One region of the Gottfriedia sp. ABJ_BB2_2 genome, then DNA from elsewhere that is predicted to be linked to it. Evidence: a T-box and tRNA genes for the amino acid it is inferred to sense, from the RefSeq annotation. Region 1 holds a T-box; the other holds one or more tRNA genes.

The links. The T-box of region 1 lies ahead of asnS (asparagine--tRNA ligase). A T-box ahead of a tRNA ligase gene usually reads a tRNA of that ligase, here a tRNA-Asn.
Region 2: it has a tRNA-Asn gene. The T-box ahead of asnS (asparagine--tRNA ligase) is inferred to sense a tRNA for this amino acid. The anticodon was not compared.

Annotation. Positions count from the first base shown of each region.
Region 1 covers NZ_JBVFKR010000002.1:590,564-595,000, forward strand. Annotated here, with positions in the region: gene asnS (asparagine--tRNA ligase) at 517-1,908, opposite strand; T-box leader at 1,960-2,199, opposite strand; gene ACX6U0_RS07860 (trypsin-like peptidase domain-containing protein) at 2,688-4,040, opposite strand.
Region 2 covers NZ_JBVFKR010000003.1:337,057-341,493, reverse strand. Annotated here, with positions in the region: gene ACX6U0_RS10360 (MFS transporter) at 1-292, opposite strand, end outside; gene ACX6U0_RS10355 (superoxide dismutase) at 406-1,014, opposite strand; gene ACX6U0_RS10350 (hypothetical protein) at 1,267-1,626, opposite strand; tRNA gene ACX6U0_RS10345 (tRNA-Ser) at 1,902-1,991, opposite strand; tRNA gene ACX6U0_RS10340 (tRNA-Met) at 2,003-2,079, opposite strand; tRNA gene ACX6U0_RS10335 (tRNA-Asn) at 2,098-2,172, opposite strand; gene ACX6U0_RS10330 (DUF1189 domain-containing protein) at 2,437-3,195, shown strand; gene ACX6U0_RS10325 (hypothetical protein) at 3,354-3,695, shown strand; gene ispG (flavodoxin-dependent (E)-4-hydroxy-3-methylbut-2-enyl-diphosphate synthase) at 3,819-4,437, shown strand, end outside.

The sequences.
Region 1 (4,437 bases):
GACCCTAAACAAAAAACTGAATTATATTGTTGGATAGTTCTTTTGGGACTTTGATTACAAACCCTTTATCCTTAAATATATTCACCTGTATTTTTAATCGACTGAATATCTATATGTCTTAAGTATTCAGTTCAAATTAAAAAGACAATTGCCCTATAAAATAAAAACAAAATAAAAAAAGCTGCCGAAGCAGCCTATACGATATTCAGCTAACTCACCAGTAGTTGAATAAGGAAAAGGTTATTTTTTTGTCGTGTAGTAAAGTATCTAGAAATTAAGCCTAAACCTAATCCGATAGTTAAAACGATTAATGAGATATAATTTTTTCCGTACTCCTTTTTTAATATATTTCAAAAAATAATATTCGAATTCCTATATTTATTATCTACAAAACAATTCTCTTAACTGAACTAAACTGCCATTCGTATTATAAGATCGATCATTCAGTTTTTACTAGTTGACCTTTTTAAAAAAAATAGGATGCCTCAGCATCCTATTCTTCATCTTTATATTAAATTAAAAATCTGCATTTCCCGGTGTACGAGGGAATGGTATTACATCACGGATGTTCTTCATTCCTGTTAAATACATAACAAGTCGTTCAAATCCAATTCCATAGCCAGAATGCTTTGTACCACCGTATTTTCTAAGCTCCAGATACCACCAGTAATCTTCTTCATTCATACCAAGTTCTTTAATTCGTTCTACAAGGACGTCTTCTCTTTCTTCACGTTGACTTCCCCCAATTAACTCGCCAATACCAGGAACTAGTAAGTCTGTTGCAGCCACTGTTTTACCATCCTCGTTAGCTCTCATATAAAATGCCTTAATTTCTTTAGGATAGTCAGTAACGTAGACAGGACGCTTGTAAATTTCCTCACTTAGGTAACGTTCATGTTCTGTTTGCAAATCTGTTCCCCATTCAACAGGGTAGTCAAACTTTTTACCTGAGTTCTGTAATAATTCAACTGCTTCAGTATAAGTAACTCGACCAAAGTCAGATTCTAACGCATTCTTTAATCGCTCGATAAGTGTTTTATCAATAAAACTATTAAAGAATTCCATTTCTTCAGGTGCTTGTTCAAATACGTAATTAATAACATACTTGACCATATCTTCACCAAGATCCATAATATCCGGAAGTTCTGCAAATGCAACCTCTGGCTCGATCATCCAGAATTCTGCAGCATGTCGTGCAGTATTTGAATTTTCTGCTCTAAAAGTCGGACCAAATGTATATACATTACGGAAAGCAAGTGCATACGCTTCCCCATTTAATTGACCACTAACAGTTAAATTCGTCTCTTTACCGAAGAAATCTGCACTTTCGTCCACTTTACCGTCTTCAGTTTTTGGAAGCTGGTTTAAATCCATTGTTGACACACGGAACATTTCTCCTGCGCCTTCAGTATCGCTTCCTGTAATGATTGGTGTATGTACATATACATATCCTTTTTCTTGGAAGAATTTATGAATAGCATATGATGCAAGAGATCTTACTCTGAAAACCGCTGAGTAAGCATTCGTTCTTGGACGTAAATGAGCGATTGTTCTTAAATACTCAAGAGAATGTCTCTTTTTTTGTAAAGGAAAATCTACATCCGATAATCCCTCAACAATAATTTTTGTCGCTTTAATTTCAAAAGGCTGTTTCATTTCTGGAGTTGGAATAAACTCACCTTCTATTGTAACAGTAGAGCTAATAGGTAACTTCGTAATTTCTTTGAAGTTATCTAAATTGTCCTCAAATACTATTTGTACACTCTTAAAAAATGTACCATCGTTTAACTCCATAAAGCCAATCGTTTTGGAATCGCGAAGAGTACGAATCCACCCTGAAATTTGAACAGTCTTGTCATTATAATTTTCTTGATTTCTATATAAATCTTTAACTACAGTTTTTATCATAATTTGCCTCCATATGTTAATTTCCCATAAAAAAAAGCCTTCTATCCCTATAAAAGGGACGAAAGACTAACTTCCGCGGTACCACCCAAATTGTCATAATATGACCAACTTAAAAGCTAATATTGCTTATCCCAGTTAAATAACGTTCTGGTAACGTCTAAGCCTACTTAAGTTATCTCTTTCGGTTAGAACTCAAAGGTGTTCTTCATTCATGCTTCATCGCCAGGCTTTCACCGTCCCCGGCTCGCTATAGAATATAGCATAAACTACTTTCCTTTTCATCGATTTAAAAATATACAGTTTTAAATGAATTGTTACAATAATAAAATATCACAAAACATAATCCATTGTCTAGTTCACCCTTAAGATGAATAGTTGGAATCTTTTTTAACATATAATTTCATTTATTTCCATTTCCTTATTTAAATAACCTGCCATTTAGATTAAGTGATAAACTTCTCAAAATATAATATTAAATAGTTAGATTTAATATTATGTATGATGCTATGGATTTTCAAAATAATTTCTTAGATCGAGGTTTTCAAACCAATTGACGTACAAGTTTCGATTACATTAGTAATAATAATTTAAACAAAACCGAATTGATTTAAGTAACCTTGAGGATCAAGAAACACGATCAAAAAATCGAGCTATTTAGTCTAAATCTCTTTCACTTGAATATCTTAATCGTACTGTTAAATATAAAGAAGAGGAATTTATCTAATTAAATAGATAAAGAGCTTCCTATTTTGGAAGCTCCATATTAATAATTACAATTATTATTGTCCAATCCAAACTGAAACCGAATATTCTTGACCAGCGTTATTGTACTTTGCTTGAGGATCTACATAGACACCAATGTGATAAAAGCCTGGAGTTAAATCATTTGATAAATAACAATAGTACCTTTGGCGCTCTGGATCCCATTCTGCAGTACAGACATCAATGAACTCACCATCAACGTCATATAAAGCAAACGTTAGGTCTTCACTATATTTAGCATCTGTCGTTGAAGCAATAATAGATACAGTTTCATTATCTGTAATTAAAAAGTAATAGAAATCCATATCTTGATTATTTGAAAACGTTCCATATAACATTGCATCTTCGTAAGGGATATAATCTGCATCATCAATCGTATTATTACTCTCTTCTTCATCAACAGAACCCTTACCTTGTGCCGGAACATAATATGCCTTATTTATTTCTAGTAAATCATAGTTAGAGTTTGCTGGAATTTGCTTATACACATTAATTGGTATAGCGTAATTCATATTTTGTGCATCTACTAGTGTTAAGTCATTCACTCCAATTACTTCTCCATATACATTCACGAGTACACCACCTGAATTACCTGGCGTAATCGGCGCACTTGTTTGGATAAATTGATTCTTTCCAATTGCTACATTTCTATTGCTAACAATACCTTCTGTAATCGTATTTTGAACTCCTCTAGGTGAACCAAGGGCATATACTTTTTCACCTGTTTGAACTTTACTTGAATCAGCAAGTGTTACAACAGGTAAATTTGTAGGACCATCAATCTTCAGAATTACAATATCTTTATCCGCGTTATACCCTTTAACCCTACTAGTCTCGTAAGTTATGCCATTTGAGAGTTTAATTTTAACTCTTGATACTAAAGATACATCTGAAACCACGTGATGGTTAGTAACGATTTTTCCGTCTTTTGAAACAATGAACCCACTACCAGTTCCAACCAATTGATTATGTTGGTTATATGATTCTATGTATACAACGCTTTTATTTACTTTATCAAATGCTTCTTTAGCAGATAGTTTCTTTTTGGATACTGAAACTGTAGCTACACTTTTGATTTTCAGTTTAGGAACAGAAACAGTAATGTTAGCTTTACCTGGCTTTAATGCTGTTACTTTGCCATTTTTCACTGACAATACTCCAATATTACTTGTTGACCATACAACAGGATTGTTCTTAATATTTTGTGCCTTATATGTTAGTTGTTTACTTTGACCTACATAGATGCTTAATTTTGATTGTGTTAGTTTGATAGATGGTTTTACAGTTGCAGCGGATGCGCTGTTTGTATAACCCTGAACAAAGAATAAAACTACCAATAATGATATAACTAGACTAGTAAACTTTTTCATACAATCTCCTCCGTTCTATTTCCATAATAACCCAATTATTATATCGTCATTACTATATGAATATTAAGAAAAATAAACAAAGTGGTTAAAATGTTAGGGAATCAATCTAATGTTAAATCTCTTCCCCACCATTTTTCATTATTAAAATAATAATCTTTAATGTTTTCATTATCCATTTTGACTCGTATTTCTTGTTGTTTCTTCGTTTAGCTCTTGGTGGGTTTGTTCCAAATAATTTAGCTTTTGCCTTTGGCCCAGCTTTTACATCGACTCTAAGTGGTTTTCCATTTCCACCAACATATCCAAGTTCTTTGAATCAATTTCGGATTTCTTTTGCTTTAAAATGTTTGAAATGGATTGTTTTATTGTGGAGTAATATTTTTTTCAGGGTGGATTT
Region 2 (4,437 bases), on a different contig from region 1:
AAACAGCAATATAGAATATCGCTAAAAATGAAATTCCAATCCTTAAAATAACGACCCGATCGATATGTTTGGCTAACCTTCCTGCTATGATAAAAGTGAGTGCCTGAAAAAAGGCAATTGAAAATTGATAAGAAGCAATCGGTAAATAATCATTAGATTGCTTCCATAAATAAACATTTACAAACGTATTAGATAATGCTGTTGCTAATGAAAATAAACCACCAACACTTAATAATAAAATTAAGTCTTTGTTTACCTTCACATCGCCTATTAAAAATTTCAACTTACTCATAAATACTCTCCTTTGTCCTAGGTCTAGTTTTTTCGAGTAAGCTAAATATTATCCATTTTTTTGGCAATAAAAAAAACACTACTAAGAGATTCTTAGTAGTGCTTACATGCTAATTACTTAGCAGCTTTGTATAATTCTTCTACTTTAGTCCAGTTAACAACGTTCCAGAAAGCACCTACATAATCAGGGCGTTTGTTTTGGAAGTTTAAGTAGTAAGCATGCTCCCAAACATCTAATCCAAGGATAGGCGTTTTACCTTCCATTAATGGAGAATCTTGGTTTGGTGTGCTTGTTACTTCTAATTCACCATTGTTTACTACTAACCATGCCCAACCAGAACCAAAACGAGTTAAAGCAGCTTGAGTGAATGCAGCTTTGAACTCATCGAAGCTACCGAATTTAGCGTTGATTGCTTCAGCAACTTCTCCAACTGGAGCGCCAGTGCCTTCTGGAGTTAATAAAGTCCAGAATAAGCTGTGGTTTGCATGTCCACCACCATTGTTACGAACAGCAGTTTGGATACCTTCAGGAAGTGCATCTAAGTTTGAAATTAATTCTTCAATTGTAGTTGCAGAAACTTCTTTACCCTCTAAAGCTGCGTTTAAGTTTGTAATGTATGTATTGTGGTGACGAGTGTGGTGAATGTTCATTGTTTCTTTGTCAATATGTGGTTCTAAAGCATCGTAAGCATAAGGTAATTGTGGTAATTCAAATTTTGACATTCGTAATTCCTCCCAAGAATATAGTAAAATTCAATTTAAAGTTATCAAATAAACTGAAAGATTTCAATAGTTATGCTCATAAATGGGAAAGAATGTTAAAAATAATGTCTTTATGCAGAAAGTTTTTTATAAAATAAGCTAATCCTTCACAAATAATGATGTAACATAAATTGTTATGGCACCTGAAACAATAGGTCTCCTCTACCATACATAACGTTCAATCCAAAATCACAAAACAAGCCTCAATCTAGTTTATCCGTGAGGCTTTTTCTGATTCCAATCCGTAAAAGTACGTACTAATTCACTTTCAAGTGGTAAATCATAGTATTTTGCTAAAATTTGATATTGCATAATATAACATTCAAAATTTCTCGGATCGAACGCTTCTTTATGATACCTTCTCCATAATAATGGTTTATTCATAGCAGTAAATTTGTTAATTGCGCTAATAATTGATTGTACGTCCTCGTTAGACATTGGTTTTGGAAATCGACGTTTTATTGTGTGTTCATTCCGTTGCCCTGTCGTATCGTATAGCACTGCCGTTATTGAGCTATGCAACTTATCTTCTAAACGTTCTAAGTATAGGTCCTGACTTTCCGTTGGATACATACTAATCTCCTACCTCATTTTTTAATCACAAAAAATAATACAATAATATCCTTGGATTTTCTACAAAAAAAGAAAAAACAGGATATAAATCATCGTTCATATCGTGCTAAAAGGTCTAAATGGTTCTTATAGTTTTTCCCTACAACAAACCATCAAACACTCTGTTTTATATATTCTTTCAATTGGACTTTTGATTCCACGTTCTTACTATAACCTCAATAAAAAAAGAAAAAACTCTAACGAAATATCCGTTAGAGTTTTTTCTTAAATCGGTAAGGAGTAAGAGGGATTCGAACCCCCGCGGGCTGTTACACCCCTGTCGGTTTTCAAGACCGATCCCTTCAGCCGGACTTGGGTATTACTCCATAATATGATTTGGTAGCGGCGGAGGGAGTCGAACCCACGACCTCACGGGTATGAACCGTACGCTCTAGCCAGCTGAGCTACACCGCCAAAATGAATAAGTATAAATGGCTCCGCAGGTAGGGTTCGAACCTACGACCACTCGGTTAACAGCCGAGTGCTCTACCACTGAGCTACTGCGGAATAATTTAACATTTCCTTAAGACAATATTTAATTTAACATGTTTCAAAACGAACGTCAATGCTTTTTAACATTTTTTTATATTTTTATGTTCTTTCACATTTCCTTTAGTTGGTCTAACTAGTTTTTATTTAAGCAACAACGAGTTTACAAAAAACTAATTAATTAAGTTTTTCTTATACAATGCTAACATTGTACAAAATTACCAAAAAGATACATAATAACGTTGTAAAGAGATATAACATTATATAAGAAAGGATGAGTTTATGAATCTCTTCAAACAATTTTGGTACAGCTTATACTCTCCCAAAACAATTTCTAAATTCAGACTACAAAAAATCGGCAAAACAATATTCTATTTATTTCTATTAGTGATTCTTTATACTCTTCCAGGTTTTTTTTCATTTGAGAACTCTGTAAAACTCCAGGTGAATAATGCCTCAGATTTATTAAAGGAAAACATCCAAACAATCTCATTAAATAAAGGAATCTTAACGATCAATGATAATAAACCGTTTGAACGTAAAATTGGTGACTTTAGATATGCTTTTTATCCAAATGAAACAAGCTTGCCTTCATCAACTTCGAAGGATAAATTTTCGATTACGGTCTTAAAAAATCGAGTTGTCATTAAAACTGATACTGGAGAACAAGATTATCCCTACCCATCATTAGATAAAACTGAGATTAATAAAGAAGATATTTCTAAATTTATAAATAACGTCAAGGAAGCTTTACCGGTTTTTATGTTTGCATTATTTTTCTTATTTTATTTAGGTTCTTGTTTCTTTATTTTCATTGTCGCAACAATACTAGCGTTTATCACTGCATTATTTCATTCTGATAAGCACTTAACTTTTAGACATAGATTTGCAATGATTGCATATAGCTTAACACTGCCAACAGTCATTTATTTTATTGTCGGATTATTTAACATTAACATCCCATTCCAGACAATCTTTTTTATAATAATCTCTGCAGTAATGTATACATTAACTGTTAAACAATTACCTTCAAAAAGATAAAAGAGGTGTGTACTCACACTTCTTCTATCTTTTTTTCATTGAATTAACATATTTCTTTAACAAAGCTTATTTTTTACTAAATTTAAGTAGGTCACTTCTATACTTTTATGGAATATAAAGAGTGGACAAGCATATAGTCTACTAAAGGAGTGATGTAAATGAAGAAAATTTTTTATTTCTTTGGCATACTATTAGTTATTTATATCGTGTTCTTTGACCTTCAAGTAGGAACAATTCCTACAAAACATATAAGTACAGTTGCAACTGTCTCCAAATCAGATGAGACGTCTAAATCAACTAAATCTCTTCCAAAATTTGAAGAAATTCAAGTGAAAAACGGCGATACAGTCTTAGGCATTGTTGAAGAGCTTAACCCAGACTTCACACAACCAATTAGTCAAATTACGAAAGATTTCATTGAATTAAACAAAGGACTATCACCAACAAAAATTCAAAGTGGAAAATCATATAAATTTCCAATTTACTCTTCTAATAAATAGAATTTGTGGTATATTTCTTTTTAGCTAGTTTATAAAAAGAGAAATCATGAAGAAAATATGATAATGTATAGTTGTACACAAACACAAAATGAAATTAGTTATTTTTGAAGGAGCGAGTTACTCGTGAATGAACTTACACATAGAAGTAAAACACGTGCAGTAAAAGTTGGTAATGTAGTTGTTGGTGGTGCAAATGAGATTTCGATACAAAGTATGTGTACTACAAAAACACATGATGTTGAAGCAACAGTTGCTGAAATTAAACGTTTAGAAGAAGCAGGTTGTCAAATTGTTCGAGTTGCGGTACCAGATGAACGAGCTGCAAACGCAATTGCTGATATTAAAAAACAAATTAATATACCACTTGTAGCTGATATCCACTTCGATTACAAATTAGCTTTAAAAGCAATTGAAGGCGGAATAGATAAAATAAGAATTAATCCAGGTAATATTGGTCGAAGAGAAAAAGTTGAAGCAGTTGTTAACGCTGCTAAAGCAAAAGGTATTCCAATTCGAATCGGTGTAAATGCTGGTTCTTTAGAGAAACGTATTTTAGATAAATACGGTTATCCAACAGCTGATGGAATGGTTGAAAGTGCATTACATCATATTAAAATTTTAGAAGATCTTGATTTCCATGACATTATCGTTTCAATGAAAGCCTCTGATGTTAACTTGGCGATTGAAGCATATGAAAAAGCAGCTAAAGCATTTAGCTACCCTCTTCATTTAGGTATTACTG